DNA from 3 places in the Pseudomonas palmensis genome. Region 3 is predicted to be linked to each of the others. Evidence: predicted binding sites of a transcription regulator. Region 3 holds the regulator's gene; each other region holds the start of a gene.
What was found. The regulator FliA, encoded in region 3, starts transcription of late flagellar genes. The targets are predictions, from matches to a motif close to CTAAAGTTTNNNNNNNNNNNGCCGNTAA.
Positions count from the first base shown of each region.

Region 1: the regulator FliA is predicted to act here: its motif matches at 8,476-8,503, upstream of ACPRTJ_RS01105 (methyl-accepting chemotaxis protein).
Region 2: the regulator FliA is predicted to act here: its motif matches at 8,755-8,782, upstream of ACPRTJ_RS11020 (methyl-accepting chemotaxis protein).

Region 1 covers NZ_CP187958.1:196,548-207,192, forward strand. Annotated here, with positions in the region: gene ACPRTJ_RS01080 (TonB-dependent receptor plug domain-containing protein) at 1-1,882, shown strand, start outside; gene ACPRTJ_RS01085 (ABC transporter substrate-binding protein) at 1,882-2,775, shown strand; gene ACPRTJ_RS01090 (ATP-binding protein) at 2,772-4,697, shown strand; gene fabA (3-hydroxyacyl-[acyl-carrier-protein] dehydratase FabA) at 4,903-5,418, shown strand; gene fabB (beta-ketoacyl-ACP synthase I) at 5,430-6,650, shown strand; gene ACPRTJ_RS01105 (methyl-accepting chemotaxis protein) at 6,792-8,417, opposite strand; gene ACPRTJ_RS01110 (DUF3859 domain-containing protein) at 8,558-9,022, opposite strand; gene ACPRTJ_RS01115 (amidohydrolase family protein) at 9,083-10,087, opposite strand; gene ACPRTJ_RS01120 (pirin family protein) at 10,201-10,645, shown strand, end outside.
Region 2 covers NZ_CP187958.1:2,400,537-2,411,181, reverse strand. Annotated here, with positions in the region: gene ACPRTJ_RS11045 (DUF4034 domain-containing protein) at 1-941, opposite strand, end outside; gene ACPRTJ_RS11040 (L-pipecolate oxidase) at 1,187-2,473, opposite strand; gene ACPRTJ_RS11035 (aldehyde dehydrogenase family protein) at 2,586-4,076, opposite strand; gene ACPRTJ_RS11030 (LysR family transcriptional regulator) at 4,216-5,115, shown strand; gene hglS (2-oxoadipate dioxygenase/decarboxylase HglS) at 5,211-6,611, shown strand; gene ACPRTJ_RS11020 (methyl-accepting chemotaxis protein) at 6,674-8,659, opposite strand; gene ACPRTJ_RS11015 (LysR substrate-binding domain-containing protein) at 8,812-9,756, opposite strand; gene ACPRTJ_RS11010 (NorM family multidrug efflux MATE transporter) at 9,907-10,645, shown strand, end outside.
Region 3 covers NZ_CP187958.1:446,908-457,552, forward strand. Annotated here, with positions in the region: gene ACPRTJ_RS01975 (flagellar motor protein) at 1-509, opposite strand, end outside; gene ACPRTJ_RS01980 (protein-glutamate methylesterase/protein-glutamine glutaminase) at 509-1,630, opposite strand; gene ACPRTJ_RS01985 (chemotaxis protein CheA) at 1,676-3,907, opposite strand; gene ACPRTJ_RS01990 (protein phosphatase CheZ) at 3,920-4,708, opposite strand; gene ACPRTJ_RS01995 (chemotaxis response regulator CheY) at 4,729-5,103, opposite strand; gene fliA (RNA polymerase sigma factor FliA) at 5,208-5,948, opposite strand; gene fleN (flagellar synthesis regulator FleN) at 5,945-6,778, opposite strand; gene flhF (flagellar biosynthesis protein FlhF) at 6,898-8,208, opposite strand; gene flhA (flagellar biosynthesis protein FlhA) at 8,220-10,349, opposite strand; gene flhB (flagellar biosynthesis protein FlhB) at 10,514-10,645, opposite strand, start outside.

The DNA of each region.
Region 1 (10,645 bases), 250 kb from region 3:
GCCCGGCATGATGGTCGGCTACGGCGCGGGCAACCAGCCGGCGGCCAACTACCACGGCAGCAGCGTCAACGATGCGCGGCGCATGCAGGTGCTGGTCGATGGCCGTTCGGTGTACCGCGCGGGGCTGGCGACGGTGGACTGGGGCGATATCCCGCTGGCACTGGAGGATATCGAGCGCATCGAGGTGTTCCGCGGGCCCAACACCGTCAGCTATGGCGCCAATGCACTGATGGCGGTGGTCAACATCCTCACCCGCAGCCCGGCCGACAGCCATGGCACGCGGCTCAAGGTGATCCGCGGCCAGCGCGGCATCGACGACTGGTACGCCAGCCAGGGCCTGGGCTGGGAAGGCGGCGACCTGCGCCTGTCGCTGTCGGGCCAGCAGGACGACGGCTTTGACCACAACGCGCAGGGCCAGCACTACCGCGATGGCCGCCGCCTGACCCGCCTGAGCCTGAGCGCCAGCCATGCGCTGAACGCCGAGCAGAGCCTGGACTGGCAGTTTTCCGCCAAGGAAGGCAGCGAGCAGCGCCCCTATGCCTACACCCCGGTGTTCCCCGGCGTTAGCGGCGCAGGGGCGAACGCCGACGTGAATGCCAAGGACTACGCCGCCTCGGTACGCTGGAACATCGACCTGGACCCGTGGCACAGTCTGTACCTGCAGGGTTCGGCGTTGCACTGGGATCGCCAGCAGGTGTGGCGCGCGTGCGATGCGGCCATCGCCTTCAGCCCGCAACTGGCGCAGCTGTGGCGGCTCAACCCGGGCTATACCGAACGCCTGGCCCGCAACATCGACGCGCCGATTCCTCCCGGCAGCGACCAGGAGCAGGCGCTGGCCCGCGAGGTCCGCCAGCAGTGGCACAACGGCGGTGCCAACCCGGTGTGCGGCGACATCGACCAGAGTACCCGCGAAAGCCGCCTGGACCTGGAGCTGCAGGACACCCTGAGCCTGAGCGACAGCCTGCGCCTGGTCAGCGGCGTCGCCTACCGCTACGACCGGGCCGACTCGCAGACCTACTACGATGGCAGCCTCGACGACACCACCTGGCGCCTGTTCGGCCAGCTCGAGTGGCGCGCCGACGAACACTGGATCGTGCAGGGCGGCGCGATGTTCGAGGACACCCGGCTGGCGGGCAGCTCGCTGGCCCCACGCCTGGCCGTGAACTACCTGATCACCCCGCGCCACGGCCTGCGTGCGGTGTACTCGGAAGCGGTACGCTCGCCGGACATGTTCGAGAACAACGTCAACTGGAGCTACCGCGTCGACAACCTGCGCCCGGCCGCTTTCGGCCAGCGCCACGCCGAGTACTTCGTCACCACCCGCGGCCCGGGCGACCTCGACCAGGAACGCATGCGCTCGCAGGAGCTGGGCTACAACGGCTTTTTCAGCGAAATCGGCCTGAGCCTGGACATCAAGCTGTTCCATGACCAGCTCACCGGCATGGTCAGCGAACCGCTGCGCAACAACCGGCCCATCGCCAGCAACGCCAACAAGGCGCGTTTCACCGGCAGCGAGGCGCAACTGGACTGGCAACTGCGCAGTGCCGACCGCCTGCGCCTGACCTACGCCTATGTGGATGCCTGGGCCAGCAACCCCGATGACCGCCACCTCAGCGCACGCAACAGCGGCTCGGCCGGCTGGCTGCGCGACTGGGGCCGAGGCTGGTCGAGCGCAGTGTTCTACTACGGCGACGACGCCCTCAACCAGTACCGCTTCGAGCGTGTCGACCTGCGCGTGGCCAGGCGCATCCCCATCCGCAACGCCAGCCTCGAGCTGGCCGGGATGCTTCAGCAACGCCTGGATGACGAGCCCACCAGCAACTGGCAGAACCGCTACGACAGCCGGCAGGTGCTGTACCTGAGCGCGGAGCTGGAATTCTGATGCGCCTGCTGCACGCTTGCCTGGTGCTGATGCTGGCGTGGCCGCTGAGCGCACTGGCGGCCGCAGACATTCTGGTTACCGCCGCCCAGGGCAATGCAGACGTGCGCGACTTCGTCACCGCCCTGCGCGCGCAGCGCCCCACCGATCACGTGCGCTTCACCGCCGTGTCAGAACTGCCTGCCGGGCACAGGCTCAAGCCGGGCACGCGCCTGATTCTGCTCGACCTGGCCGCACTGGACTGGCGCCTGAAACAGGCCGAAGGCCCGCCGACGCTGGCCTTGCGGGTCAGCCGGGTACAGGCCAGCCGGCACCTGGGCGACCGACGCCCGTCCTACCTGAGCCTGCTGTGGAGCGACCCACCGCCCGCGCGTCAGTTGCGCCTGGCCCACTACCTGCTGCCCCAGGCCAGGCGCATTGGTGTGCTATATACCGAGAACAGCCGGTTCCTGCTCGACGAGCTGCGCCAGGCGGCCAAGGCGCTGCGCCTTGAGATCATCGCCCAGGCCTGGCCCGACCCGCGTGACAATCGGCCGCTGCAGGCCGTGCTCAAAAACAGCGATGTGCTACTGGGCCTGGACGACCCACTGCTGTACAACGCCACCACGGCCAAGCACCTGCTGCTGAGCAGCTATGCACGCCAGGTCCCGCTGATCGGTCCGAATGCCGGGTTCGTGCGCGCCGGCGGGCTGGCCAGTACCCTGAGCGACCAGCATGACTGGCTGGCGGTGCTCGACCGCCTGCTCGACCAGCCGCCGGCGGCCTGGCCGCGGACGTTGTACCCCGAGCGATTTCGCGTGGCCGGCAACCAGCAGGTGGCCCGAGCCCTGGGCATCGAGGCGATAGACCCGGTGGCCGCACAGCAGGCCGTGGCCGCAGGAGAGAAGCACCGATGAAAAAACTGACCTGGGACATCAGTACCCGCACCCAGATCATCAGCCTGGGGCCGGCCCTGCTGCTGACGTTGCTGCTGATCAGCTTCTTCACCTTCGTGCGCATCCAGGACTTGCGCCAGGAGCTCAACCATACCGGCCAGCTGATCGCCAACCAGCTGGCACCGGCCTCGGAATACGGGGTCATTTCGGGCAATGACGAAGTGCTCGAGAGCCTGATGCGCGCCACCCTGACCATCCCGCATGTGCGCTTTCTCGAAGTGCAGGACAGCGAAAACCACATCCTGGTGTATGTCGAGCAGGCCGACGAGCACGAGAACCGCCCCCAGCAGGTCGAGGTGTTCCAGGCGCCTATCCGCCTGCAGCGGATCTTTCTGGACAGCGATTTCCTGCACAACGGTGGCTCGGCCTCGACCCGCAAGGACGATTACCTGGGCCGGGTGATCGTGGGCATGTCCGATGACGCCTTCAACCAGCGCCAGCAGGAAATCGTGATCAAGGCCGCGATCCTGGCCCTGTTCGCCCTGCTGTTCACCTTCATCCTCGCACGGCGCCTGGCGCGCAGCCTGTCGCGTCCGATCAGCGACATGGGGCACGCGGTCAAGGCCATCCAGAAAGGCGACTTCAATGCGCCGCTGCCGGTGGTCGACGACAGCGAGCTGGGCCACCTGGCCCGCCACATCAACAACCTGGCCAGCGGCCTGGCACAGGCCAGCCACGAGCAGCAACAGGCCATCGCCCAGCTGATCCAGGCCCGCGAGGAAGCGGAACAGGCGAACAAGGCCAAGTCGGACTTCCTGGCGATGATGAGCCACGAGCTGCGCACCCCCATGAACGGGGTGCTGGGCATGCTGCAACTGCTGCAGACCACCGCGCTGAGCGAAGAACAGAGCGAGTACGCGGCCGTGGCCAGCGAGTCCACCGGCCATCTGCTCAAGGTGATCAACGACATCCTCGACTTCTCGCGGATCGAGCGCACGACGCTGGAGCTGGAGCACATCGAGTTCAACCTGGCCGAGCTGCTGGGCAGTTGCACGCAGTCGTTCCAGCATGTCGCCCAGCAGCGCGGATTGCTGCTGCTGGCGCCACTGCCGCCGGGCATGGAACAGTTGCGCGTGGCCGGCGACCCGACCCGCATCCGCCAGGTGCTGGTGAACCTGATCGGCAACGCGCTGAAGTTCACCGAACACGGCAGCGTGCAGATCGAACCGCGCTGGCAGGTACTGGACCGACAACTGATCTGGTTCACCTGTGCGGTGCGCGATACCGGCATCGGTATCGACAGCGAGCGCCTGGAAACCATGTTCGTTGCCTTCCAGCAGGCCGACAGTTCTATTTCACGACGTTACGGCGGTACCGGCCTGGGGCTGTCTATCGCCCGCACCCTGACCGAGCGCATGGGCGGCACGCTGCGTGCCGAAAGCCGTGAAGGCAGGGGCTCGACCTTTACCCTGGAAATGCCGCTGGCACTATGCATGCAGCAGAACCCCACGCTGCCTGCGCCCAGGGCCGACAACAGTGACCCTGGCCAGGGCCGGCGCATCCTGCTGGTGGAGGACAACCCGGTGAACCAGGCCGTGACCCAGGCCATGCTGCGCAGCCTGGGGTTCGAGGTGTGCGTGGCCGCCGATGGCGCCCAGGCAGTGGCGCTGGCCAGCCGCCAGCGCTTTGCCGCCACGCTGATGGATTGCCGCCTGCCGGTCATCGATGGCTACGAGGCCACCCGGCGCATCCGCCAGATCCCCCATGCCGCAGCCATGCCGATCATCGCCCTGACTGCCAACGCGCTGCAGGGCGATCGCGAACGCTGCCTGGCCGCCGGCATGAACGACTACCTGACCAAGCCGTTCAAACGCATTGATCTGCAGCAGATTCTGCAACGCTGGCTGCCCGCACAGGCATCTGTGACTGGCGATAAATGCTAAAGTGCGGCAGTCTTACAGACTGAACCGGGCCCTTGCCGGGCTTGTCATAAAAATTTCAGTGCACAAGTGTACATCTTCGTCCCCTGTGCTGTGACTTTCACTACAACGCAATAGTCTATGTGTAGGCTGCCGCCCCAAGCCTGAGGCTTTTGGGTCGGTCGGGAAGATCTACCCCGTGCCGCACGGTGACTATTGAGGAGCTCGCATGACCAAACAAAACGCCTTTACCCGGGAAGACCTGCTGCGCTGCAGTCGCGGTGAGCTGTTCGGCCCAGGTAACGCGCAACTGCCCGCCCCTAACATGCTGATGGTGGATCGCATCACGCACATCAGCCAAGAGGGTGGCAAGTACGGCAAAGGTGAGTTGGTCGCCGAGCTGGATATCAGTCCAGACCTGTGGTTCTTCGCCTGCCATTTCGAAGGCGACCCGGTGATGCCAGGCTGCCTGGGCCTGGATGCCATGTGGCAGCTGGTCGGATTCTTCCTGGGCTGGCAAGGCCTGCCAGGCCGTGGCCGGGCCCTGGGTTCGGGCGAAGTGAAGTTCTTCGGTCAGGTACTGCCGACCGCCAAGAAAGTCACCTATAACATCCACATCAAGCGCGTCCTGAAAGGCAAGCTGAACATGGCCATCGCCGATGGCTCGGTCAGCGTCGACGGCCGCGAGATCTACACCGCCGAAGGCCTTCGGGTCGGTGTATTTACCTCCACTGAAAATTTCTAAGGGTTATTCGCATGCGCCGCGTCGTAATCACAGGTCTGGGCATCGTATCGTGCCTGGGCAATGACAAAGAGACCGTCTCCGAAAACCTGCGTAAAAGCCGTCCGGGCATCCGTTTCAACCCGGAATACAAGGAAATGGGGCTGCGCAGCCAGGTTTCCGGCTCCATCGACCTCAACCTCGAAGAGCTGATCGACCGCAAGGTCTATCGCTTCGTCGGTCACGCTGCCGCCTACGCCTACCTGGCGATGCAGGACGCGATCAAGGACTCGGGCCTGAGCGAAGAGCAGGTGTCCAACCCGCGCACCGGTCTGATCGCCGGTTCCGGCGGCGCCTCGACCCTGAACCAGATGGAAGCGCTGGACATCCTGCGCGAAAAAGGCGTCAAGCGCGTCGGCCCATACCGCGTTACCCGCACCATGAGCAGCACCGTGTCGGCGTGCCTGGCCACCCCGTTCAAGATCAAGGGCCTGAACTACTCCATCGCCTCGGCGTGCGCCACCAGCGCGCACTGCATCGGTACCGCGATGGAACAGATCCAGATGGGCAAGCAGGACGTGGTGTTCGCCGGTGGCGGTGAAGAAGAGCACTGGAGCCAGTCGTTCCTGTTCGACGCCATGGGCGCACTGTCCAGCAAGCGCAACGACACCCCGGAAAAAGCCTCGCGCGCCTACGATGCCGACCGTGACGGTTTCGTCATCGCCGGCGGTGGCGGCATGGTAGTGGTCGAGGAGCTGGAGCACGCTCTGGCCCGTGGCGCGAAGATCTACGCCGAAATCGTTGGCTACGGCGCGACCTCCGACGGTTACGACATGGTTGCCCCAAGTGGCGAAGGCGCGATCCGCTGCATGCAGCAGGCGCTGTCCACCGTCGACACCCCGATCGACTACCTGAACACCCACGGCACCTCGACCCCGGTCGGTGACGTTGCCGAAATGAAGGGTGTGCGTGAAGTGTTCGGCGACAAGGCCCCGGCCATCAGCTCCACCAAGAGCCTGTCGGGCCACTCGCTGGGCGCTGCCGGCGTTCACGAGGCGATCTACTGCATGCTGATGATGGAAGGCAACTTCATTGCCGGCTCCGCCAACATCGACGAGCTGGACCCGGAAGTGGCCGACCTGCCAGTTCTGCGCGAAACCCGCGAAAATGCCAAGATCGACACCGTGATGAGCAACAGCTTCGGTTTCGGCGGCACCAATGCCACCCTGGTGCTCAAGCGCTGGGCTGGCAAGTAAGCAAGGGCTCGCCCCTGCTGTAGAAACGCCCCGACAGGTTCGGGGCGTTTTTGTTTGCGGCTTTCGGGGCAATTGGCCGGCAAGGCCGGCTCCTGCAGGGCACGCGATGCCTGTAGGGGCCGGCCTTGCCGGCCAAAGGCGTTACACCGAAAACCTGCCCACCAGCGTATTGAGCTCGATGGCCAGCTGCGACAACGCCTGGCTCGCCGCGCTGGTCTGGTTGGCCCCCGCCGAGCTCTGCAGCGCCAGGTCGCGGATGTTGGTCAGGTTGCGGTCCACCTCCCGCGCCACCTGTGCCTGCTGCTCGGACGCACTGGCGATCACCAGGTTGCGCTCGTTGATCAGGCTGATGGCCGTGGCAATCTCTTCCAGCGCCGTACCCGCCGCATGCGCGCCATCCAGGGTGCCCTGGGCACGCTGGTTGGTCTGCTGCATGCCCTCCACCGCCCGGTCGGTACCCTCCTGGATGCCACCGATCATCTGTTCGATTTCCCGTGTCGACTGCTGGGTACGATGGGCCAGTGCCCGTACCTCGTCGGCCACCACTGCAAAACCGCGCCCGGCGTCCCCCGCCCGCGCCGCCTCGATGGCCGCGTTCAGGGCCAGCAGGTTGGTCTGCTCGGCGATCGAACCGATCACATCCAGCACCTTGGTGATGCCGTGCACCTGCTCGGCCAACTGCCCGACTTCCGCGGCATTGGCGGTAACGCCATCGGCCAGCGCCTCGATCGACGCTACCGTGAGGCGCACCTGCTCGCGCCCCTGACGGGCAATGCGATCGGACTCGGTCGAGGCCTGGGAGGTGGCCACCGCATTGCTCGCCACCTCTTCCACCGCGGCGGTCATCTGGTTCACGGCGGTGGCGGCCTGCTCGATTTCCTGGGTCTGCTGGTGCAGGCCGCGGGTAGCGTCCTCGGTCACTGCGCTGAGCTCTTCGGACGCCGAGGCCAGCTGGTTGGACGAATCGGAAATACGCCCGATGGTATCGCGCAGGCTCTGCTGCATCTGCTTGAGGGCCGCCTGCAAGCGCGCCGGCTCGTCACTGCCCTCCACGTTGATCTGCGGGGTCAGGTCGCCGGTGGCGACCACCTCGGCCACCTGCAGCGATTGCGCCAGCGGGCGCACGATACTGCGGGTCAAGGTCAGCGCCAGCACCACGGTGAGCACCAGTGCGGCCACCAGCAGGCCAACCACCCACACGCGGGCACGCTCATACACCGTGCCGGCAAGCTCGGTGGCCATGTTGGCGTGATGGTTGTTGAGGGCGATCAGCTCGTTGAGGGTGGTGGTGAGCTGATCGGCCAGCTGGTTCATCTCACCGTTGACCAGCGCCACCGCCTCCGTTGTCTGGCCCTGCAGGGCCATCTGCACTACCCGTGCCTGATAGCTCAGGTACTGCTGCTCGAGCTTGAGGTAGCGGTCGAACAGCGCCTGCTCCTCGGGCAATGCAATCAGGGCCTGGTAGCGTTGCTGTTCCTTGCCCAGCTCGCCCTTGATCTGCTCGATGCGTGAATGGGTCTGCTGCTGCGCGGCGTTGTCGCTGTTGAGCAGCAGGCGCAGGGTCAGCGCCCGTATCCGGAACATGTCCTGGCTGATCTGCCCCACCGAGATCACACTGGGCAGCCAGTTGCTGTCGACCTGTTCGGACTGCTGGCGCATGCTGCTCATCTGCAGGAGCGAGAAGGCCCCCAATGCAAACACCAGCAACGCTACCAGACCAAACCCCAGACCTGCCCGCGGCGCAATGTTCAAACGTCTCAAGCTCATCTTCCGGTTCCCTCCAAAAGCGCTGCATCGGTCATGCAGCTGACGTGCTTATTAGAAGGTATCGGCCCTTGAGATTTTTGCGTAAGACGAAAAAGTGATATCAAAACGCCTTGTCATTGCGAGCGCAGGCGGCGCATGCCTCATTGCACGATGAAGCGCTGCTCGGCCAGCAGGCGGTCCCCCTGGAACACCATGAAGTGCCACTGGCCCGGTACCACTTCGTGGTGCTCGGTAAATTCATAGGCCATGACATCCTGCGCGGCCCCCGGTACCAGCTTCTGCACCACCTCGAACTTGTCATGGCGCTGGCCGTCGGGGGTGATCACCCCGGGGGTCAGGTACAGCAGCGTCAGGGGCGTGTCTTCGGCCACCTTGCCTTCAAGGCGATAGCGCAGGCCGAATTTGCTGCCAAGACGGGCCGGCACTCGGTCGGTGTGCTCCAGGGTCTGGCTGGTCTGGGTCAATACCCGTTCACCGGGCTGGAAGTCCTGGTGGCGGGTCTGGAACACGCCGTACTCCACCGGCCCCTGCACCCGCACCTCTGCACCGGCCACCGCACTCACCAGCATCAGCGCGGCCATGGCGCCCAAACGACTCTTCGACATACTGCTCTCCATCAGGTTGATGGCGGCAGGCTATGGGGCTTGCATGACAGGCTGATGACATCAGCGTGACCTGGGCAGTACCGCGAGAAAGTTGTCCTTGGCCACCTTGTGCGCCACGGCCTCGGGCAAGGCATCCAGGAACCGGTCGAACCCGTGCAGTTGCTCGCCCAGGCTGGCGAAGCGGCCGACCACATCGGAACCGAGCATGAAACGTTCGGGGAAGCGCTCCACCAGCGCAACCCATTCGGGCCGTGGCACGCCCTTGTCGTCCAGCAGGTAGGGTTCGAGCACGCTCCACGACAGGTCGATGTACAGGTTCGAATAACGCTCGAGCATGCGCGTCAGGGTCGGCAGCAGAAAGTCCAGCTGGGTCTGGTGGCGGTGAATCTCCATGCTGGTGCCGGCGTGGGCCCAGATGAAACGGGTATCGGGGTGCTCGCGCAGGGGCTGCTCGATCTCTTCCAGGTACAGTGGGTTGCGTTCGCGCTTGGAGGTGATGTTGGAGTGGATCAGCACCGGCATGTCGTGCCTGGCCGCCAGCTGATAGATGAGGCCCAGCGCTTCGTTGTTGGCCCGTGGCGTGTCGCCGCTGGTCAACGCCGTCAGGTCGTCGTGGCGGGTGAATACTTCGCCGATGCCCTGCCACAAGCCGGGAAACAGCTCGAGCATGCGCTCGATATGGGTGGCCGCGTTCTTGTCCACCGGGTTGAAGCCGGTCAGAAACGGGTGAAAGCGCTGGCGCTGCTGCTCGGGCAACTGTTGCAGCGCCGCTGCCACATAGATGTCGGTGGCGCTGTACCAGTAGGCTGCGGCATCATCGCCGGCGTAGTAGCGCGGGCGCTTGGGCTCGTCTTCATGCCATTTCTTGGCCACCGCCACACCCGAGATCATCGACTGATCGATACGCGCCGCATCCATGGCCTTGAGCAACTCGTCCATGCCGGCGCTTTCCTGGAAGAAATCGACATAATGCAGGTGCGCGTCGCTGTAGCGGTACTCCCGCGCCTGGGCCATGCCCGACAGCGTCACCGACAGCAACAGGCACCCCAGCGTCCTGGCCCACATCGCAATCCCCTTGTGCAATTGACCCAGGGTAGACCTGCCGCCGGGCGCAACGGTTCAGCCCGGGCACCTGGCAGGTTATGCTTCCAATTATTTCCATCGCCCTGGTGCCCCTGATGAACCCTCCCCTGGTAATCCGCCCGCGCGCCGAATCCGTCGAAGGCCAATCCATCCTGCGCCCGCTGCCTTCGGCACGGCGGCGCAGCGTCGGGCCGTTCGTGTTCTTCGATCACATGCTGGCGACCGACTACCCGCCCGGGCGTGGCATGGACATTCGCCAGCACCCGCACATCGGCCTGTCCACCCTCACCTACCTGTTCGAAGGCCAGTTGCAGCACAAGGACAGCCTGGGCTCGGATCAGCGCGTGAGTGCCGGCGAGGTGAGCTGGATGACCGCCGGCAGCGCCGTGGCGCATATCGAGCGCACCCCGCCGGAGCTGCTGGGTCAGCCCAAGCGCCTGCACGGGCTGCAGGTGTGGCTGGCCTCGCCGAAGGATCACGAACAGGGGCCGGGGCACTACAGCCATCACCCGGCGGCCAGCTTGCCGAGCAGCGATGCGC
Region 2 (10,645 bases), 2.0 Mb from region 3:
GCATAACCGCGGTAGGCTGGCAGCAGGTCGCGCTGCAGCCAGGCCTCGAAGTGCTCGAGGTACTCGCGTGCAGCGTTGAATTCCTCCTTGGCGGGGTAATCCTCGTGGATGTCGTAGAACGCCAGCCAGCGGATCGCATTGCGCTGCGCCTCGCTCAGCGCGGCGCACAGCGGCCCGCTGGCAAAGCCTTCGATGTCTTCGTAGCTGCCGCCCCAGCGTGGCAACAGGTAGTTGGCATAGTTGAGCAGCGCTTCCAGGCAGTCCGGGCGCCACTCCATCACGCGGTGCAGCCAGTAATCCTGACCCTGGTCCATCTCGTGCGCCTGGCGTTGCGGCAGGCCGGCCGGCAGCGCCGTGGGGGCCTGTTGCAAGGGCGTCAGGCCGTAGTGGGCCAGGTGTTCGACCGCCATCTCCAGCAGTTCGGGGTCCTGGTTGTCGCTGGCCATGCCCTTGGCAGGCTCGCCACCGAACAGCGCGTTCAGCCACGCCGGCTCGTGGAAGTGCGCGCACAGCTCCATCAGGGTGACGCCTGCAGCCACCGGCTGCGGCGAACGTTCGAGCGCCGCCAGCAGGTGCACCGCCGACAGTTCACAGGCCAGCGCCGCGCCCAGCCAGCAGTCGTCGGTCACGCTGTTGGCCCAGCCGTTGCCGCGGATATTGCCGGCGCGGCCATAGCAGTAGTTGCCCAGGAACAGGCGCGGATGGAAGGCATCCGGGCAGGCGGCGACCCACGCCTGCAGAAAGCGTGCGATCTCCGGCGCTGGGGTCACACTGAAGTCGAACAGCGTGCCGGTGCGGGCGGTGTCCAGATAATGGTGGGTGCCAGGCTCGGCGCTGCTCCACTCGGCCTGCAGGGCATCGAAGTAGCTGTTCAGCTCGGCGAAGGACTCGGTACGAACCAGGTCACGCAGGTGGAGGCGAATATGGGGAATGTTGTGCAAGTGGCACCCTTCAAGTCCGTTTTAGCGAGCGCGTTCAGCGCAAAGGCGCTCATGATGGCGGCGAAGGCTAAACGACACTACCGATTGGATCCAGTCCAATTGAAAAAATCGCGGGTGTTAATGATTCTCGACCGGGCGCGAGCGGTACGGGGCGTTGAAAATGCGGGCAGGTGGACGGCATGCGGGCAATGCCGAAGGCCATCGACCAGGGCATCCCTGTCGATGGCCGCGCACTGGAGCGGGGGTTACAGCAGCACGCGCAGGCACTGCCCGGCGTGGTACAGCGAAAAGCCGGTTTCGTAGAAGCCGGTGCGCAGCAACGGGGCCGATACCGGTTTCATCGGGGCGAACGGGATCGGCAGTGCATCCGGATCGTCCTGCAGCAGGTACTGTGCGAAGGCCCTGCCGATCACAGTACCGGTGGTGTTGCCACGGCCGTTGTAGCCGGTGACCGCAACGATGCCCGGGGCCGGTTCGAACAGGCGCATCAGGTGGTCCGGGGTGAAGTCGATACAGCCGGTCCAGTGCATTTCCCAGTCGACCTTGCCCAGTTGCGGGAAGTAGTGCCCCTGGATGCGGTCGGCCCAGCTGCGCACGAACCACGCCGGCTTGTTGTCGACCCGGCCCATGCTGCCCAGCAGCAGGCGGCCCTGGTCGTCGCGACGGATGCTGCTGAGCACCGTGCGCGTGTCCCACGAGCCCTGGCCGTGCTTGAGCACGTTGTCGGCCGCAGCGCCCTGCAGGGGCTTGGAAGCCACCTGGTAGTAGTAGCCACGAAAGTACTGCTTCTGCAACGCGGTCCAGTCGCCCTCGGTGTAGGCACCGGTGGAGATCACCACCTTGTCGGCGCTGACCGCGCCATGGGCAGTCTTCACCAGCCAGGCGCTGCCTTCGCGGGTGAGCCCGGTGACAGCGGACTGTTCGAACACCTGCCCACCCAGACGGCGTACCGCAGCGGCCAGGCCACGGGTGTAGCCCATGGGGTTGATGGTGCCGGCGCGGCGGTCGAGCAACGCGGCGGAAATCTTGTCGGTACCGCAGTATTCCTGGCACTGCGCACCGGTCAGCAGCTCGACATCGGCACCGCGTCGGCTCCATTGCTGGTGACGCGATTGCAGGTCGGCTACGCCGTTGGCGTTGTGCGCCATGTGCAGGGTGCCTTCGTTGCGTGCCTGGCAGTCGATGCCCAGGCGTTCGATCATGGCGAACACCTCGGCCGGGGCTTCACCCAGTACCTTGTTCAGGCGGCTGCCCTGTTGCTGGCCCAGGGTGGCCTCGACATCGTCGGGGCGGATCCAGGTGCCGGCATTGACCAGCCCGACGTTGCGCCCCGAGCCACCATGGCCGATGACACGGGCTTCGAGCAGCGCGACGGACTTGCCCTGCTCGAGCAGGTTGATGGCCGTGCACAGACCGGTGATACCCCCGCCGATCACGCACACATCGGCCTTGATCTGTGCCGTCAGTGCGGCGGCAGGCGCCGCAGGCGGAGTGACGAACTCCCACAGACATTCTTGACGCAGGTCGGTCATGGCCGCCTCCGTTGGTTGGCCTTGGAACGGGAAGTACCCTTCACCAGCAAGGCCGGCCCCTACACGGTTGCGGTAGGAGCCGGTCTTGCCGGCGAAGGGGCCGACGCGGTTATCAGTCGAACACGATGCCCTGCGCCAGCGGCAGCTCGCGCGAGTAGTTCACGGTGTTGGTCTGACGACGCATGTAGGCCTTCCACGAATCGGAACCCGACTCACGGCCACCGCCGGTCTCTTTCTCGCCACCGAACGCGCCACCGATCTCGGCACCGCTGGTGCCGATGTTGACGTTGGCGATGCCGCAGTCGCTGCCCGCCGCGCTCTGGAAGCGCTCGGCCTCACGCAGGTCGGTGGTGAAGATGCACGAGCTCAGGCCCTGTGGCACTTCGTTGTTCAGGCGCAGCGCTTCGTCGAACTCGTCATAGGCCAGCACGTAGAGAATCGGCGCGAAAGTTTCATGGCGCACCACCTCGCTCTGACCAGGCATCTCGACGATCGCCGGGCTCACGTAGTAGGCATCCGGGTACTGCTGCTGCAACTGGCGCTCGCCGCCGAACACGCTGCCGCCTTCATCACGGGCACGGGCCAGGGAGTCCTGCATGGCGGTGAACGAACCCTTGTCGATCAGCGGGCCGACCAGGTTGTCCTGGCGCGGGTCGCCGATACGTACCTTGGCGTAGGCGGCTTTGACGCGGGCCACCACTTCGTCCTTGATGGAGCGGTGCACGATCAGGCGACGCAGGGTGGTGCAGCGCTGCCCGGCGGTACCCACGGCGCTGAACAGAATGCCGCGCACGGCCAGGTCCAGGTCGGCGCTCGGGGCCAGGATCATTGCGTTGTTGCCACCCAGCTCGAGGATGCTGCGACCGAAGCGTGCCGCCACGCGTGGGCCGACTTCGCGCCCCATGCGGGTGCTGCCGGTGGCGCTAACCAGCGGTACGCGCGGGTCGTCGACCAGTGCCTGGCCGGCGTCGCGGTCGCCGATGATCAGCTGCGCCAGGCCTTGCGGCGCTTCGCCAAAGGCTTTCAGGGCTTTTTCGAACAGCGCCTGGCAAGCCAGTGCGGTCAGCGGGGTCTTTTCCGATGGCTTCCAGATCACGGCGTTGCCGCATACCAGCGCCAGGGTGGTGTTCCACGCCCACACGGCCACCGGGAAGTTGAAGGCGCTGATCACGCCAACCACACCCAGCGGGTGCCAGGTTTCACGCATGTGGTGGCCCGGGCGCTCGGAGGCGATGGTCAGCCCGTACAGCTGGCGCGACAGGCCGACGGCGAAGTCGCAGATGTCGATCATTTCCTGCACTTCGCCCAGGCCTTCCTGGGTGATCTTGCCGGCTTCGATGGATACCAGTTCGCCCAGGTGCGCCTTGTGCTCACGCAGCACTTCACCAAACAGGCGGATCAGCTCACCGCGACGCGGCGCCGGCACGTTGCGCCAGGCCAGGAAGGCCTGTTCGGCCTGTTCGATCTTGCCCAGTACCTGAGCCTTGGACTCCAGGTGCACCGAGGCAATCGCGCTGCCGTCGATCGGGGTGTGAACGGGATGGTTGCCATGGGTGTAGGCAGAGGCCGGTACACCCAGGCGGTCGAGCAATCCATCAACCATTATTCTTCTCCTGCAAGGCGGTGAGTGGTTGTAATTGGTGATGGGATCAGTATTAATCCGATCACTCTGGCGCTACAAACGACCTTTATTCTGCACATCATTCCGCCAGGTAATGATTCGACGGGTGAGTGATACCGCTATGTCCAAACGTCTGGTGCCGTCGATGGCCGCCCTGCAATGCTTCGAGGCGGCCGCCCGACACCTGAGCTTCACCCGCGCTGCGCAAGAGCTGCACCTGACCCAGAGCGCGGTGAGCAAGCAGGTGGCGCAGCTCGAAGACATGCTGCGCCATCATCTGTTCCTGCGGATCCGCCGACGCCTGCAGCTGACCCCGGCGGGCGCGCTGTACCTGGCCGAGGTGAACAAGATCCTCACCCAGGTCGACATGTCCAGCCGCTACATCCTGTCCTACGGTCAGCAGACCGAAGTGCTCAAGGTGGCCACCCAGCCGAGCTTCGGCGTGCGCTGGCTGATCCCGCACCTGAAGGGCTTCGGCAAGCGCTACCCGAATATACACCTGGATATCTGCAACGAGATGGAGCCTTTCGCCCTGCTGCAGAACACCGCCGACGTGGTGTTCTTCTATGGCCAGGGCACCTGGCCGGGGGCCACGTGCATCGAGCTGTTCGGCGACGAGGTTGTGCCGGTGTGCGCCCCGGAACTGCTGCAGGGGCATACCCTGACCGAGGCCGGCGAGCTGGCCGAGCGCGTGTTGCTGCAAAGCACCTCGCGCCCGGAGGCCTGGCACGAGTGGTTTCTGGAACAGGGCCTGCACTCGGCCAACAGCTACCACGGCCCGCGCTTCGATACCTTCTATATGTGCGTGGGCGCCGCGTTATCGGGCTGCGGCGTGGCGCTGGTGCCGCGCTATCTGGTGGAGCAGGAACTGGCCGAGGGCAAGCTGGTGATACCGTGGCCCTACGCGATGCGCAGCAGCGGCGCGTACTTTGTGGCGTTCGCCGAGCATGCCGCCGAGGTACCCAAGGTGCGCAGCCTGGTGGAATGGATCCGTGAACAGGCGACCGCGCCGAGGTCCTGAATTACAGGAATGATCCCTCGAATTTTTTTCGCTTGTGCCCGGCCTGCATTCCTCGCTTTCATGTAAGGGTGACTTTTACCACCAGGAAGCTTTCGATGCCCGCTCAAGATTTCGTCAGCCCGGACAGCATTCGCGCGCAGTTTTCCGCGGCCATGTCGCTCATGTACAAGCAGGAGGTGCCGCTCTACGGCACCCTGCTGGAACTGGTGAGCGAGATCAATCAACAGGTGATGACCCAGCAGCCCAAGGTGGCCGAGGCGCTACGCTGGACCGGCGAGATCGAACGCCTGGACCAGGAACGCCACGGCGCCATCCGCGTCGGCACCGCCCAGGAACTGGCGACCATCGGCCGCCTGTTCGCGGTGATGGGCATGTACCCGGTGGGCTACTACGACCTCAGCTCGGCCGGCGTACCGGTGCACTCCACCGCGTTTCGCGCGGTGCACGAGCAGTCGCTGCACATCAGCCCGTTCCGCGTGTTCACCTCGCTGCTGCGCCTGGAGCTGATCGACAACCCGGCCCTGCGCGAGCTGGCCGCATCGATCCTGGCCAAGCGGCAGATCTTCACCCCGCGTGCCTTGCAGCTGATTGCCCAGTTCGAAGCCGACGCAGGCCTGAATGCCGCCGACGCCGAGGCGTTCGTCAATGAAGCACTGCACACCTTCCGCTGGCACCACGACGCGACGGTCACGGCCGAGCAGTACCAGCAACTGCACGACCAGCACCGCCTGATCGCCGATGTGGTGGCCTTCAAGGGCCCGCACATCAACCACCTGACGCCGCGCACCCTGGACATCGATGCGATCCAGGTCGGCATGCCGGCTAAGGGCATTCCGCCCAAGGCCGTGATCGAGGGCCCGCCACCGCGTCGTTGCCCGATCCTGTTGCGTCAGACCAGCTTCAAGGCCTTGCAGGAGCGCGTGGCATTCACCGACCAGCAGGGCAGCGAAGGGGGCAGCCATACCGCACGCTTCGGCGAGATCGAGCAACGCGGCGCGGCGCTGACCCCCAAGGGTCGCGTGCTGTATGACCAGTTGCTGGACGCAGCGCGGGCCGACCTGGGCGGCGTGCCGGCCGAGGCCAATGCCGAGCGCTACATGAGCCTGCTGGGCAAGCGTTTCGAAGCCTTCCCGGACGACCTGGCGCAGATGCGCGAGCAGGGGCTGGCGTACTTCCGCTACTTCCCGACCGAAGCCGGCCTGAGTGCCCGCGACCAGGCGCAGCGGCCGACCTCGCTGAACGCGTTGATCGAAGCCGGGCATGTGCACTTCGAAGCCCTGGTCTACGAGGACTTCCTGCCGGTGAGTGCGGCGGGGATCTTCCAGTCCAACCTGGGCGAAGGCGCGCAGAGCGAGTACGGCAGCAATGCCAACCGCGACGCGTTCGAGCAGGCGCTGGGCAAATCGGTGCAGGATGAGCTGGCGCTGTATGCCGAGAGCGAGCGGCGCTCGCTGGCAGCGTGTGCGCAGGCGTTGAACCTGCCTGGGCTGATTTAACAGCTTCGCCGGCAAGGTCGGCTCCTACACTGCAGGAGCCGGCCTTGCCGGCGAAGGGGCCCTCAATGCCCCACCTCAAACCGCCCCACTTCTGCCCGCAGCTGCCCCGCCAAGCCCTCCAGCTCCCGCGCCGTAGCCGCCAGGTTGGCTGCCACCTCGCGCTGCTCGCTGTTGGCCAGCGCAATACTCTGCAAGTTGCTGCTCAGCAACGTCGCCGTGCTGCTCTGCTCCTGAGTCGCGGTGGTGATCGCGGCAAACTGCTGCCCCGCCGCCCGGCTCTGCTCGTCGATGCGCGCCAAGGCCTCGGCGACCTTGGCATTGCGTTGCAAGCCGTCCTCCATCAAGCGGTTGCCCTGCTCCATGGTGCTGATGGCGTTGCCGGTCTCCTGCTGAATGCTGGCGATCATGCCGGAGATCTCGTCGGTGGCTTCGCGGGTGCGCGCCGCCAGGTTGCGCACCTCGTCCGCCACCACGGCGAACCCGCGCCCCTGCTCGCCCGCCCGTGCCGCCTCGATGGCCGCGTTCAGCGCCAGCAGGTTGGTCCGCTCGGCAATCGAGGTGATGGTGCCGACAATGCCGCCAATCTCCTTCGAGCGCACCCCAAGGGTATCGATCACTGTCGCGGTGCTGCCCAACGCTTGCGCGATCTGCTGCAACGAGGTGGACGCTTCGTCCATCGACGCACGGCCAATGCGCGTCTGCTGCGCGTTGTCCTGGGCCATGCGTTCGGTGCTGCCCATGTTGTCAGCGATGTTCAGGGAGGTGGCGCTGAACTCCTCGACTGCACCGGCCATGCTGGTGATTTCGCCCGACTGCTGCTCCATGCCCTCGCAAGCACCCGACGACAGCCCCGCCAGCGCCTGGGCACGCTGGCTGACCTGCTGCGAGGCATCACGAATGTGCAGCACAGTGCTCGCCAGCGCTTCGCTCATCTGATTGAAACTGCGTGCCAGTTGGCCGATTTCGTCGTGGCTGGCCACCGCCAGGCGGGCACTCAGGTCGCCCGCGCCCAGGGCCTGGGCCTGACGCACCAGGTCGGCCAGCGGCCGCAGCTTGCGGCGCAGCAGCCACAGGGTGGCGCCCACCGCCAGCATCATGGCCAGCAGGCTGCCAATGGCCAACCTTGCGCCCACGCTCCAGGTCACGGCACGAATCTCGGCCTTGGGCATGCTTGCCAGTACTGTCCACGGGCCGTCGGCAAAGGGCATGGCCACGCTATAGAGGGTTTCGACCCCATCGTTCCAGAAGCGCCCTTCCCCTGCATGCGCGGCAAACCCGCCCAGTTGGTGGGCAGCCAGTGCCGTGTCGCTGACACCTGCCGGCGCCACCAACCAGTGTTGCTGTTCGTCCAGCAGCGCCAGCGACCCCGTCTGGCCGATACGGAAGCGCCGGAGGTTGTCGAACTGGGCGTTCTGCGCGTCGGTATAGTCGAAGCCGACGAACAGGACCGCGATGACCCGACCCGACACGTCACGCACCGGTGTGTACTGGGTCATGTACGAGCGCTCGAACAGCACGGCACGCCCCACGTAGGGCTGCCCGGCCATCAGCCGCGCGTAGGCCGGGTGCTGGTGATCGAGCTGAGTGCCGATGGCGCGGCTGCCGTCCTGCTTGGTCAGCGATGTGCTGATACGAATGAAGTCCTCACCGCTGCGCACGAACACGGTGGCAACACCCGCCGTCATCTGGCGAAAGTCGTCAACCTCGCGAAAATCGTTGTTCAGCGCATGGTCCGCCAGGTACAGCGCCGGCGTGGCCACTCCAGCCACGCTGAGTGACTGGTCGGAGGCAAGCCGCAGCCCGCCGGCAAAGCGTTTTTCGAACAGGCCACTGAGGCGCTGGGTACTCTCGCGCAAGGTGCTGTGGAACGTGTCGAGCTGGTCGGCGAGCAGCCGCGCCTCGCTGGCCAGGTGTTCCTGGCGGGTGATCAGGTTGGCGCTGTCGAGCGAGCGCAGGGCAAACAGCGTACTGCCGGTAATGACGACCGCCAGCACGGCGGCCAGGGCAATACCGAGTTGCGAGGCAATTCGGGCACGGGGTTGGGACATGGAAGCTCCTGGCAATGGGGGCCGGATCATCCTGATCACGCTGCACCGTCGGCATGGGGAAGTGAGCCATTCTGGTTGCGGCTCTCGACCCCACTGATTCGGCGGCGTCATCGATTACTTGAGTGCATCACAGGGATATTCTGCGCAAACGTTCAATCGCCGATGTTGGGCTCATTTGCCCCCAGTATCTGCACCTTGGGCAGGTCCATCGCACGGGCCTCGCCCTGCAGGAAGTCGCTGAGCCGGCGCAGACGCTCGCCACCGGGACGCGTGCGTGGCCACACTAGGTAGTAATTCAGGCCGCTGGCCACCGCCGTCGGCCAGGGCAGGCTCAGGCGCCGCTGGGCGACATCCTCGGCCACCATCAGCAAGTCCCCCATCGACACACCATACCCTCGCGCGGCAGCGATCATGCCCAGCTCGAGGGTATCGAACACCTGGCCGCCCTTGAGCGAGACCTGTTCGGTCAGCCCCATCTGCGCCAGCCAGCTGCGCCAGTCGCGCTTGTCGGGCGTGGGATGCAGCAGTTCGCAGGCCTTCAACTGCTCCACGTCCCAGGGCGTCTGATCAAGCAGCGCGGGCGCACCCACCGGTATCAGCAGTTCAGGGAACAGCGGGCTGACTTCCCAGTCCGGCGGAAAATGCCCGTCGCCCAACAGCACTGCGCAATCGAAGGGTTCATGGTTGAAATCCACATGGTCGACGTCCATCCAGGCACTGGTGAGCTGCACCTCGTTGCCCGGCTGCAAGTGGCGAAAACGGCTCAGGCGCGCCAGCAGCCAGCGCATGGTCAGGGTCGAAGGGGCCTTCATGCGGATCACCCCATCTTCGCTGTGCAGGGTGTTGCAGGCACGCTCAAGTGCGGCGAAACCCTCGCGCACACCGGGCAACAGCAGGCGCGCCGCCTCGCTCAACTGCAGGGTGCGGCCATTGCGCAGAAACAGCCGGCAGGCGAAGTGCTCTTCCAGCGTGCGGATGTGCCGGCTGACCGCACTCTGGGTTATCGATAACTCATCGGCGGCACGGGTGAACGAACTGTGCCTGGCAGCGGCCTCGAACGCCCGCAAGGCGTAGAGAGGCGGTAAACGGCGTGACATGCGGGCGTGCTCCAGCAATGAAATACGGGTTGGCACGAATCATACTCACATGAGTTTTAATCATGCCAATGATCGTTTTTATCCTTTTGTGCAATGGCCCGCAAAGGCCGAGAATCCACGGCTCACCCTTCCCTTTTCAGGAGCTGCATCATGCAGGCTGCGCCCGTTACCGAACTCAAGGCATTGCTACGGCTGGCCGGGCCGCTGATCGCCTCGCAGTTGGCGCACATGCTGATGCTGCTCACCGACACCCTGATGATGGCCAAAATCAGCCCCGAGGCCCTGGCTGGTGGCGGGTTGGGCGCGGCCAGCTATTCCTTCGTGTCGATCTTCTGCCTGGGGGTGATTGCCGCCGTCGGTACTCTGGTCGCAATTCGCCAGGGTGCGGGCGACAACCCCGGTGCCACGCGCCTGACCCAGGCCGGGCTATGGCTGGCCTGGGGCATGGCCATCGTCGCCGCGCTGGTGCTGTGGAACCTGTCGCCGGTGCTGCTGATGCTGGGCCAGACACCTGGCAACGTGGCTTTTGCCAGCCAGTTCCTGCTGGTGCTGCCGCTGGCCCTGCCCGGCTACCTGAGCTTCATGGCGTTGCGCGGGTTCACCAGTGCACTGGGGCGTTCGACGCCGGTGATGGTGATCAGCCTGGTCGGCACCGTGGTCAATTTCCTGCTCAACTACGCCTTGATCGAAGGCATGTTCGGCCTGCCGAAGCTGGGCCTGATGGGCATCGGCCTGGTGACCGCGCTGGTGGCCAATGCCATGGCCATCGCACTGGCGCTGTACATCCGCCGCCACCCGGCCTACGCGGACTTCCCGATACGCCAGGGCCTGAGCCGCCCGCACCTGCCGGCGTTGCGCGAGCTGTGGCGCCTGGGCCTGCCGATTGGTG
Region 3 (10,645 bases):
CCCATCACGTGGATCAGGCCCATCACCGCGCCGATGATGCCGATGGTCGGCGCATAGCCGCCCATGCTCTCGAACACCTTGGCGGCCTGGATGTCACGGCTTTCCTGGGTGTAGAAATCCACCTCGAGGATGCTGCGGATGGCTTCGGGCTCGGCGCCGTCGACCAGCAGCTGCAGGCCCTTGCGGGCATACGGGTCGGGCTCGGCATCGGCCACGCCCTCAAGGCCCAGCAGGCCTTCCTTGCGTGCGGTGAGGCTCCAGTTGACCACCCGGTCGATACCGCCGGCCAGGTCGACCCGCGGCGGGAAGAGGATCCAGCGCACGATCTGCAGGGCGCGCTTGAACGCGCTCATGGGGGCCTGCAGCAGCGAGGCCGCCAGCGTCCCGCCGATCACGATCAGCGCCGCCGGGCCATTGATCAGCGCCGACAGATGGCCGCCTTCGAGGTAGTTGCCGCCAACGATGGCGACGAACGCCAGGATGATCCCGATAAGGCTCAACACGTCCATCAGATGCACGCCTCTACCAGGTGCCGGCCGATCTCGTCCAGGCCGTACACCGCATCGGCCAGGTTGGCCTTGGCAATGGCCATGGGCATGCCATAGATCACGCAGCTGGCTTCGTCCTGGGCCCACACCTGGCTGCCGCCCTGCTTGAGCAGGCGCGCGCCTTCGCGGCCATCGGCGCCCATGCCGGTCAGCACCACGGCCAGCACCTTGTCGCCATACGACTTGGCCGCCGAACCGAAGGTGATGTCCACGCAGGGCTTGTAGTTGAGGCGTTCGTCACCTGGCAGTATCTTCACCGTGCCGCGCCCGTCGACCATCATCTGCTTGCCGCCCGGTGCCAGCAGGGCCAGGCCGGGGCGCAGCACGTCGCCGTCCTCGGCTTCCTTGACGCTGATGCGGCACAGCTTGTCCAGGCGCTCGGCAAAGGCCTTGGTGAAGGCCGCCGGCATGTGCTGGATCAGCACGATCGGCGCCGGGAAGTTGGCCGGCAGCTGGGTCAGCACGCGCTGCAGCGCCACCGGGCCACCGGTGGAGGTACCGATGGCCAGCAGCTTGTAGGCCTTGCGCTTGGGCGCTGGCGAGCTGGGTGCAGCGGCCCGCGCAGGGGCTTGCGGGGCAACCGGGGCGGCGCGCATGGACGCTGCCGGGGCGCTGCTGCCGGCGCTGTGCGACGGTGCAGGCGCTGCCGCCGGTGCCGGGCTGGCATAGCTGCTGAAACGGCGGTTGCTGCGCGAAATGGTATGCACCTTTTCGCACAGCATCTGCTTGACCTTCTCGGGGTTGCGCGAGATGTCCTCGAAGTTCTTCGGCAGGTAGTCCACCGCACCGGCGTCCAGTGCGTCGAGGGTGACGCGGGCGCCTTCGTGGGTGAGCGAGGAGAACATCAGTACAGGCGTGGGGCAGCGCTGCATGATATGGCGCACGGCGGTGATGCCATCCATCATGGGCATTTCATAGTCCATGGTGATGACGTCGGGCTTGAGCGACAGCGCCTGATCGATCGCTTCCTTGCCGTTGGTCGCGGTACCGACCACCTGGATAGTCGGGTCCGCTGAAAGAATTTCCGAGACACGGCGGCGGAAAAAACCGGAATCATCCACCACCAGGACCTTGACTACCATAAACACTCCATTACGGTGCGCGGCCACCTGGCCACGCCACCGGGATCAGATACGCCGAGCGGCGTAACGCTTGAGCATGCTCGGCACGTCGAGGATCAGCGCAATGCGCCCGTCACCGGTAATGGTGGCGCCCGACATGCCCGGGGTGCCCTGCAGCATCTTGCCCAACGGCTTGATGACCACCTCTTCCTGGCCCACCAGCTGGTCGACCACGAAGCCGATGCGCTGGGTACCCACCGACAGGATCACCACGTGGCCTTCACGCTGCTCCTCGTGGGCTGCCGAGCTGACCAGCCAGCGCTTGAGGTAGAACAGCGGCAAGGCCTTGTCACGCACGATCACCACTTCCTGGCCGTCGACCACGTTGGTGCGCGACAGGTCCAGGTGGAAAATCTCGTTGACGTTCACCAGCGGGAAGGCGAAGGCCTGGTTGCCGAGCATCACCATCAGGGTCGGCATGATCGCCAGGGTCAGCGGCACCTTGATGACGATCTTCGAGCCCTGGCCCTTGGTCGAGTAGATGTTGATCGAGCCGTTGAGCTGGGAAATCTTGGTCTTGACCACGTCCATGCCCACGCCGCGACCGGACACGTCGGAGATCTCGGTCTTGGTCGAGAAGCCCGGGGCGAAGATCAGGTTGTAGCAGTCGCTTTCGCTGAGGCGATCGGCGGCGTCCTTGTCCATCACCCCGCGCTTGACCGCAATGGCGCGCAGGACATTGGCATCCATGCCCTTGCCGTCATCGGAGATCGACAGCAGGATGTGGTCGCCTTCCTGTTCGGCAGCGAGGATCACCTTGCCATTGCGCGACTTGCCGGCGGCTTCGCGCTCTTCCGGGGTTTCCACGCCATGGTCGACGGCGTTGCGCACCAAGTGCACCAGCGGGTCGGCCAGGGCCTCGACGAGGTTCTTGTCCAGGTCGGTCTCTTCGCCGACCAGCTCCAGGTTGATCTCTTTCTTGAGCTGGCGGGCCAGGTCGCGAACCAGACGCGGGAAGCGCCCGAAGACCTTCTTGATCGGCTGCATGCGGGTCTTCATCACCGCGGTCTGCAGGTCGGCGGTTACCACGTCCAGGTTCGAGACGGCCTTGGACATGGCTTCATCGCCGCTGTTCAGGCCCAGGCGCACCAGGCGGTTACGCACCAGCACCAGTTCGCCGACCATGTTCATGATCTCGTCCAGGCGCGCGGTGTCGACCCGCACGGTGGTCTCGGCCTCGCTGGCCGGATGCTTGTCGGCAGCGGGAGCCGCCTGACGGGCCGGCGCGGGGGCGGGTGCCTTGGCCGGTGCCGGTGCAGCGGCTGCCGCTGCGGGCTTGGCCGCCGGCTTGGCCGCAACCGTCGCCGCAGCAGCAGGCGCGCTGGCAGCGCCAGCGCCGCTGACGGCGTCGGGCGCGAACTTGCCCTTGCCGTGCAACTCGTCGAGCAGGGCCTCGAATTCGTGTTCGGAAATATGGTCACCCGCCGCTGCGGGTGCGGCAGCGGCCGGTGCGGCGGCCGCTACAGCGCCGGGCAGTGCATCGGCGGCAAAGGTGCCCTTGCCGTGCAACTGGTCCAGCAGTGCTTCGAATTCATCGTCGGTGATGTCACCGCTGGGCGCCGCGTCCGCGCCAGGTGCAGCAGCAGATGCCGCCGCCACGCTGTCGGGGGCGAACTGGCCCTTGCCATGCAACTGGTCCAGCAACGACTCGAACTCGGCGTCGGTGATTTCATCGCTGGCAGCGTCCACGGCCACCGGCTCGGGCGCCTCGGCCTGGGCCTTGGCGGCATTGAGCGAGTCGAGCAACTGCTCGAACTCGCTGTCGGTGATATCACCCCCGCTCGCCTCGGCCTCAGGCTCCGGCTCGGCAACCGCCGCCACCGGCGCAGGCGCCGCCGCTTCGGCACCGGCAGGTTCGGCCAGGCGCGCCAGGGCGGCCAGCAGTTCCGGAGTGGCTGCGGTGATGTCGGTGCGCTCGCGCACCTGGCCGAACATGCTGTTGACGGTGTCCAGGGCTTCCAGGACCACGTCCATCAGTTCGGCGTCCACACGTCGTTCGCCCTTGCGCAGGATGTCGAAGACGTTTTCGGCGATGTGGCAGCACTCCACCAGCTCATTGAGCTGGAGGAAGCCGGCGCCCCCTTTTACAGTGTGAAAACCGCGAAAAATTGCATTGAGCAGGTCGGCATCATCCGGGCGGCTTTCCAGCTCGACCAGTTGCTCGGACAGTTGCTCAAGAATTTCGCCGGCTTCTACCAGAAAATCCTGGAGGATTTCTTCATCGGCGCCGAAGCTCATTAAACGTGCTCCCTAAAAACCCAGGCTGGACAGCAGATCGTCGACATCGTCCTGACCGGACACAACGTCTTCACGTTTATCGGCATGAATCTGTGGTCCTTCACCCCGAGTCGGATGTTTTTCTTGATCTTTTTCGGCACGCAGCTGGTCGTGGTCATGCTCGATGCCGGCGAACCGGTCGACCTGACTCGCCATCAACACGAGCTTCAGAAGATTGCTTTCTACTTCGGTGACCAGTGCCGTGACGCGCTTGATCACCTGGCCGGTCAGGTCTTGGTAGTCCTGAGCCAGAAGAATGTCGTTGAGATGGCCGGCGACCTTGCGGTTGCCCTCGGCGCTGTGCGTCAGGAAACTGTCGACGCGCTTGACCAGCTCGCGAAACTCCGGAGCCTCGACTTCGCGGCGCATGAAGCGCTGCCAGTCGCCACTCAGGCTGGCCGCCTCGGCACTGAGGTCGTTGAGTACCGGCGTGCTTGCCTCCACCAGGTCCATGGTGCGGTTGGCAGCGCCCTCGGTCAGCTTGACCACGTACGACAGGCGTTCGGTGGCGTCGGTAATCTGCGAGACTTCCTCGGCCTGCGGCATGTGCGGATCGATCTGGAAACTGACGATCGCACTGTGCAGCTCGCGGGTAAGCTTGCCGACTTCCTGGTACAGGCCAAGGTCACGGGTCTGGTTCAGCTGATGGATCAGTTGCACCGCGTCGCCGAACCTGCCTTTTTCAAGGCTGCTGACCAGCTCCTGGGCATGTTTCTTCAGAGTCGACTCGAAGTCGTCCAAAGATGATCTTTTTTGCTCCATAAGCGCCCCCGTGGCGTACCTCAGCTATTGACGCGCTCGAAGATCTTTTCGATCTTTTCTTTCAGCACCTGGGCGGTGAACGGTTTGACCACATAGCCGTTGACGCCCGCCTGGGCGGCTTCGATGATCTGTTCGCGTTTGGCTTCGGCCGTCACCATCAGCACCGGCAGGTGCTTGAGGCGTTCATCCAGACGTACCTTGCGCAGCAGGTCGATACCGGACATGCCGGGCATGTTCCAGTCGGTCACCAGGAAATCGAAGTGACCGCTTTCGAGCATCGGCAACGCGGTGTTGCCGTCGTCGGCTTCCTGGGTATTGGTGAAGCCCAGGTCACGCAACAGGTTCTTGATGATCCGCCGCATCGTCGAAAAATCGTCGACGATGAGGATTTTCATGTCTTTGTTCAATTAGACCTCCAAGCAGTCTTTAACGCGCTCAGCGCTGAACGCGCATTCAATCAATTCGGGCACTACATTTCACGACTGTATGGAACGGCTGCTCAACGCGCCCGCCATTCCCCCAGGCGACCGCGCAAGCGTGCGGCGCACTGGCTGTGCAACTGGCTGACACGCGACTCGCTGACCCCCAGCACCTCGCCGATTTCCTTGAGGTTCAGCTCTTCGTCGTAGTACAGCGCCAGCACCAGGCGCTCGCGCTCGGGCAGGTTGGCGATTGCATCCGCCAGGGCTGCCTGAAAGCGCTCGTCTTCCAGATCGCGCGATGGCTCGAGCTGGGCACTGGCGCCGTCCTCGTGCAGGCCTTCATGTTCGCCGTCCTGCAACAGGTCGTCGAAACTGAACAGGCGACTGCCCAAGGTATCGTTCAAAATCCCGTAATAATCATCGAGACTCAATTGAAGTTCGGCAGCAACCTCGTGATCTTTAGCATCACGACCGGTTTTTGCTTCAATTGCACGAATCGCGTCACTCACCATGCGGGTATTGCGGTGTACCGAACGCGGCGCCCAATCCCCCTTGCGCACCTCGTCGAGCATGGCCCCACGGATGCGGATACCGGCATAGGTCTCGAAACTGGCACCCTTGCTGGAGTCGTACTTGTTGGAGACCTCGAGCAGCCCGATCATGCCGGCCTGGATCAGGTCTTCCACCTGCACACTGGCTGGCAGACGCGCCAGCAGGTGATAGGCAATGCGCTTGACCAAGGGTGCGTACCGCTCGATCAGCTCGTACTGGGCATCACGCGAAGCCTTGCTGTACATCCGATAGCCGCTTGCACTCATAGCACTGGTCCCGCACTGGTCGGTTGCACCAGCCGTTCGACGAAGAACTCCAGATGACCACGCGGGTTGGCAGGCAACGGCCAGCTATCGACCTTCTGAGCAATGGCCTTGAAGGCCAGCGCGCACTTGGAACGCGGAAAGGCTTCGTAGACTGCTCGCTGCTTCTGCACTGCCTTGCGGACACATTCGTCGTAGGGCACAGCACCGACGTATTGTAAGGCGACATCCAGGAAGCGATCCGTGACCTTGGTCAATTTGGCGAACAGATTGCGACCTTCCTGAGGGCTTTGTGCCATGTTGGCCAGCACCCGGAAACGGTTCATGCCGTAATCGCGGTTCAGCAGCTTGATCAGGGCATAGGCGTCAGTGATGGACGTGGGCTCGTCGCACACCACCAGCAGCACTTCCTGGGCCGCGCGCACGAAGCTGACGACCGAATCGCCGATGCCGGCCGCGGTGTCGATGACCAGCACGTCGAGGTTGTCGCCGATCTCGCTGAACGCCTGGATCAGCCCGGCATGCTGGGCCGGCGCCAGGTGCACCATGCTCTGGGTGCCGGAGGCCGCAGGCACGATGCGTACCCCGCCAGGCCCCGGCAGCAGCACGTCGCGCAGCTCGCAGCGGCCCTCGATGACATCGGCCAGCGTGCGTTTGGGGGTCAGGCCGAGCAAGACGTCGACGTTGGCCAGGCCCAGGTCGGCGTCCAGCAGCATGACCCGACGGCCAAGCTCAGCCAGCGCCAATGACAAGTTCACTGACACGTTGGTCTTGCCGACGCCACCTTTGCCGCCTGTCACGGCGATCACCTGTACGGGATGCATGCTGCCCATGTTTGTTCTTTACCTTGTCTTACTTAGACCGAGGCCACATGACTGGCTGCGCTTTCAACACCTGAAAAATGCCTGGCAGACCATTGATGTAGGTACTTTGCAACGTATACACATTTACCTCAGCCGACACGCTTGCCGTCGCTGTGGTACAGATCGGCGAACATGTCGGCCATGGCCTCTTCGCTGGGATCGTCCTGCATTTGTACACTGACCGCGCGACTGACCAGATGGTGCCGGCGCGGCAAGTGCAGATCGTCCGGAATGCGCGGCCCATCGGTCAGATAGGCCACCGGCAACTCATGCGTGATGGCCAGGCTCAGCACCTCGCCCAGGCACGCCGTTTCGTCGAGCTTGGTCAGGATGCAACCGGCCAGCCCGCAGCGCTTGTAGCTGTGGTAGGCAGCGGTCAGCACCTGCTTCTGGCTGGTGGTGGCCAGCACCAGGTAATTCTTGGCCTGGATGCCGCGCCCGGCCAGGGTTTCGAGCTGCATGCGCAGTGCCGGGTCGCTGGCCTGCAGGCCGGCGGTATCGATCAGCACCACGCGCTTGCGCAGCAGAGGGTCCAGGGCCTGGGCCAGCGACTGGCCGGGGTCGACGTGGGTCACCGACACATTCAGGATGCGCCCCAGGGTCTTGAGTTGTTCCTGGGCGCCGATGCGAAAGCTGTCCATGCTCACCAGCGCGATGTTCTGCGCGCCGTACTTGAGCACATAGCGCGCCGCCAGCTTGGCCAGGGTGGTGGTCTTGCCCATGCCGGCCGGGCCGACCATGGCGATCACGCCGCCCTCTTCGATCGGCTCGATTTCCGGCACCTGGATCATGCGGGCCAGGTGCGCCAGCAGCATGCGCCAGGCCTGGCGGGGCTCTTCGATGTCGGCAGTGATGTCCAGCACCTCGCGGGCCAGCGGCCCGGCGATGCCGATGCGCTGCAGGCGGCGCCAGAGGTTGGCCTGGTGCGGCTTGCTGCCCTGCAGCTGGGTCCAGGCCAGCGAGCCGAGCTGCACTTCGAGCAGCTCGCGCAGGCCCGAGAGCTCCGAACGCATGGAATCGAACAGACGCTGATCGACCGGCGCCGGGGCTGCTGCCTGAGGCCGCACGGGGGCCTCGACCTGCGGCTCTACCAGCGGCTCGGAGGCGGTCAGCGGCAGGCCGGCGAACAACTGGCGGTTGCCCTCCTCGCCTTCGACCCGGCTGCTGAGCTCGGCCTGCGCGGTGACGATGCGCGACTGGGTCTTGCGCAGTTCGTCCTCGAGCTCGACGTTCGGCACCCGCGGCGCAAGCGCGGACAGCTTGTAGTCCAGCGCCGCCGTCAGCTCGACACCGCCAGCAATCCGTCGGTTGCCGATGATGGCGGCCTCTGCCCCCAGCTCATCACGAACCAGCTTCATGGCCTGACGCATATCAGCGGCGAAAAAACGCTTAACTTGCATATCCCACTACCTCAGCCGTTGGGGCCTACTGTGGCAACGATGGTAACTTGCTTGTTGTCAGGTATTTCCTGATACGCCAAAACATGCAAATTCGGTACAGCCAGGCGGCCAAAACGCGACAGCATCTGTCGAACGGGTCCTGCGACCAGCAGGATTGCAGGTTGCCCTTGCATCTCCTGACGCTGGGCGGCCTCGATCAACGAACGCTGAAGCTTTTCGGCCATGCTCGGCTCAAGAAGAACACCATCTTCCTGACCCTGCCCGGCCCTTTGCAAACTATTGAGCAAAATCTGTTCCAACCTTGGCTCAAGCGTGATCACAGGCAGCTCGGACTCAGTTCCTACAATGCTTTGCACGATTGCGCGGCTCAATCCTACGCGCACCGAAGCCACCAGCGCGGCGGTATCTTGACTCTTGGCGGCATTGTTGGCGATGGCTTCGGCAATGGTGCGGATGTCGCGCACCGGCACCTGCTCGGCCAGCAACGCCTGCAGCACCTTGAGCAGACCAGACAGCGGCAGCACCCCCGGCACCAGTTCCTCGGCCAGCTTGGGCGAGCCCTTGGCCAGGACCTGCAGCAGTTGCTGTACCTCTTCGTGACCGATCAGCTCGTGGCAATGCTTGTAGAGGATCTGGTTGAGGTGGGTGGCGACCACGGTGCTCGCGTCCACCACGGTGTAGCCCAGCGATTGCGCCTGGCTGCGCTGGGCCACATCGATCCACACTGCCTCCAGGCCGAAGGCCGGGTCCCTGGCGGCGATGCCGTTGAGGTTGCCGAACACCTGCCCCGGGTTGATCGCCAGTTCGCGGTCGGGGTAGATCTCGGCCTCGGCCAGGATCACCCCCATCAGCGTCAGGCGGTAGGCGCTGGGGGCCAGGTCGAGGTTGTCGCGGATGTGCACGGTGGGCATCAGGAAGCCCAGGTCCTGGGACAGCTTCTTGCGTACCCCCTTGATCCGCGCCAGCAACTGCCCACCCTGGTTGCGGTCCACCAGCGGGATCAGCCGGTAGCCGACTTCCAGGCCGATCATGTCGATCGGGGTAACGTCGTCCCAGCCCAGCTCCTTGGTTTCCTGAGCACGCTGCGGCGACGGCAGCAGGTCCTGCTGGCGCTGCACTTCCTGCTGTGCCTTGACCTTGGCCTGGTTCTGCTTGCGCCACACCAGGTAAGCGCCGCCCGCGGCCATCAGGCCGAGGCTGAGGAATGCCACGTGCGGCATGCCCGGCACCAGCCCCATGACGATCATCAGGCCGCCGGACACGGCCAGCGCCTTGGGCGAATCGAACATCTGCCGGTTGATCTGCTTGCCCATTTCCTCGGAGCCCGAGGCACGGGTAACCATGATCGCGGCGGCGGTGGACAGCAGCAGCGAAGGCAACTGCGCCACCAAACCGTCACCGATGGTGAGCAGCGCATACACGCGACCGGCGTCGCCGAAGGTCATGCCGTGCTGGAAGATACCCACGGCCATGCCGCCGATCAGGTTGATGAACAGGATCAGCAGGCCGGCGATGGCGTCACCGCGCACGAACTTGCTGGCACCGTCCATCGAACCGTAGAACTCGGCCTCCTGGGCCACTTCGGTACGCCGTGCCTTGGCCTGGGCCTGGTCGATCAGGCCGGCGTTGAGGTCGGCGTCGATGGCCATCTGCTTGCCGGGCATGGCGTCGAGGGTGAAGCGCGCGCTCACCTCGGAAATGCGCCCGGCACCCTTGGTCACCACCACGAAGTTGATGATCATGAGGATCGCGAACACCACGATACCGACCACGTAGTTGCCGCCGATCACCACCTCGCCGAAGGCCTGGATCACCTTGCCCGCGGCTTCGTGGCCGTCGTGGCCGTGGAGCATCACCACCCGCGTGGACGCCACGTTCAGCGCCAGGCGCAGCAGCGTGGCCACCAGCAGGATGGTCGGAAACACGGCGAAATCCAGCGGGCGCAAGGCGTACACGCACACCAGCAGCACAACGATGGACAGGGCGATGTTGAAGGTGAAGAACACGTCGAGCAGGAACGGCGGGATCGGCAACATCATCATTGCCAACATCACCAGCAGCAACAGCGGCACCCCCAGGTTGCCCCGGCCGAGCCCGGACAGGTTGCTACGGGCGCTGTTGATTAACTGAGAGCGATCCACCGATATTCCTCTTCAAGCAAACTTTTGACGCCATGCGGGCGCTTGGCGCTGCTATTGCAAGAAGCTTTCCAACTTTGGATTAGTGACGCGACCTTCGCCGACACTGCCGGCTCCTGCAGCGAAGGGGCCGGCACCTCGGCGCCGACGGGAAGAGCTCAAACGGTTCAGGAATCGCGGCGCAGGTCCGGCGGAATCGGCAGATCCTTGAGCGGCTCCGGCGCCTTGCCCTTGCCCGCCCGGTGCTGGCGAATCTGATACACGTAGGCCAGCACCTGGGCCACGGCCAGGTAGAGGCC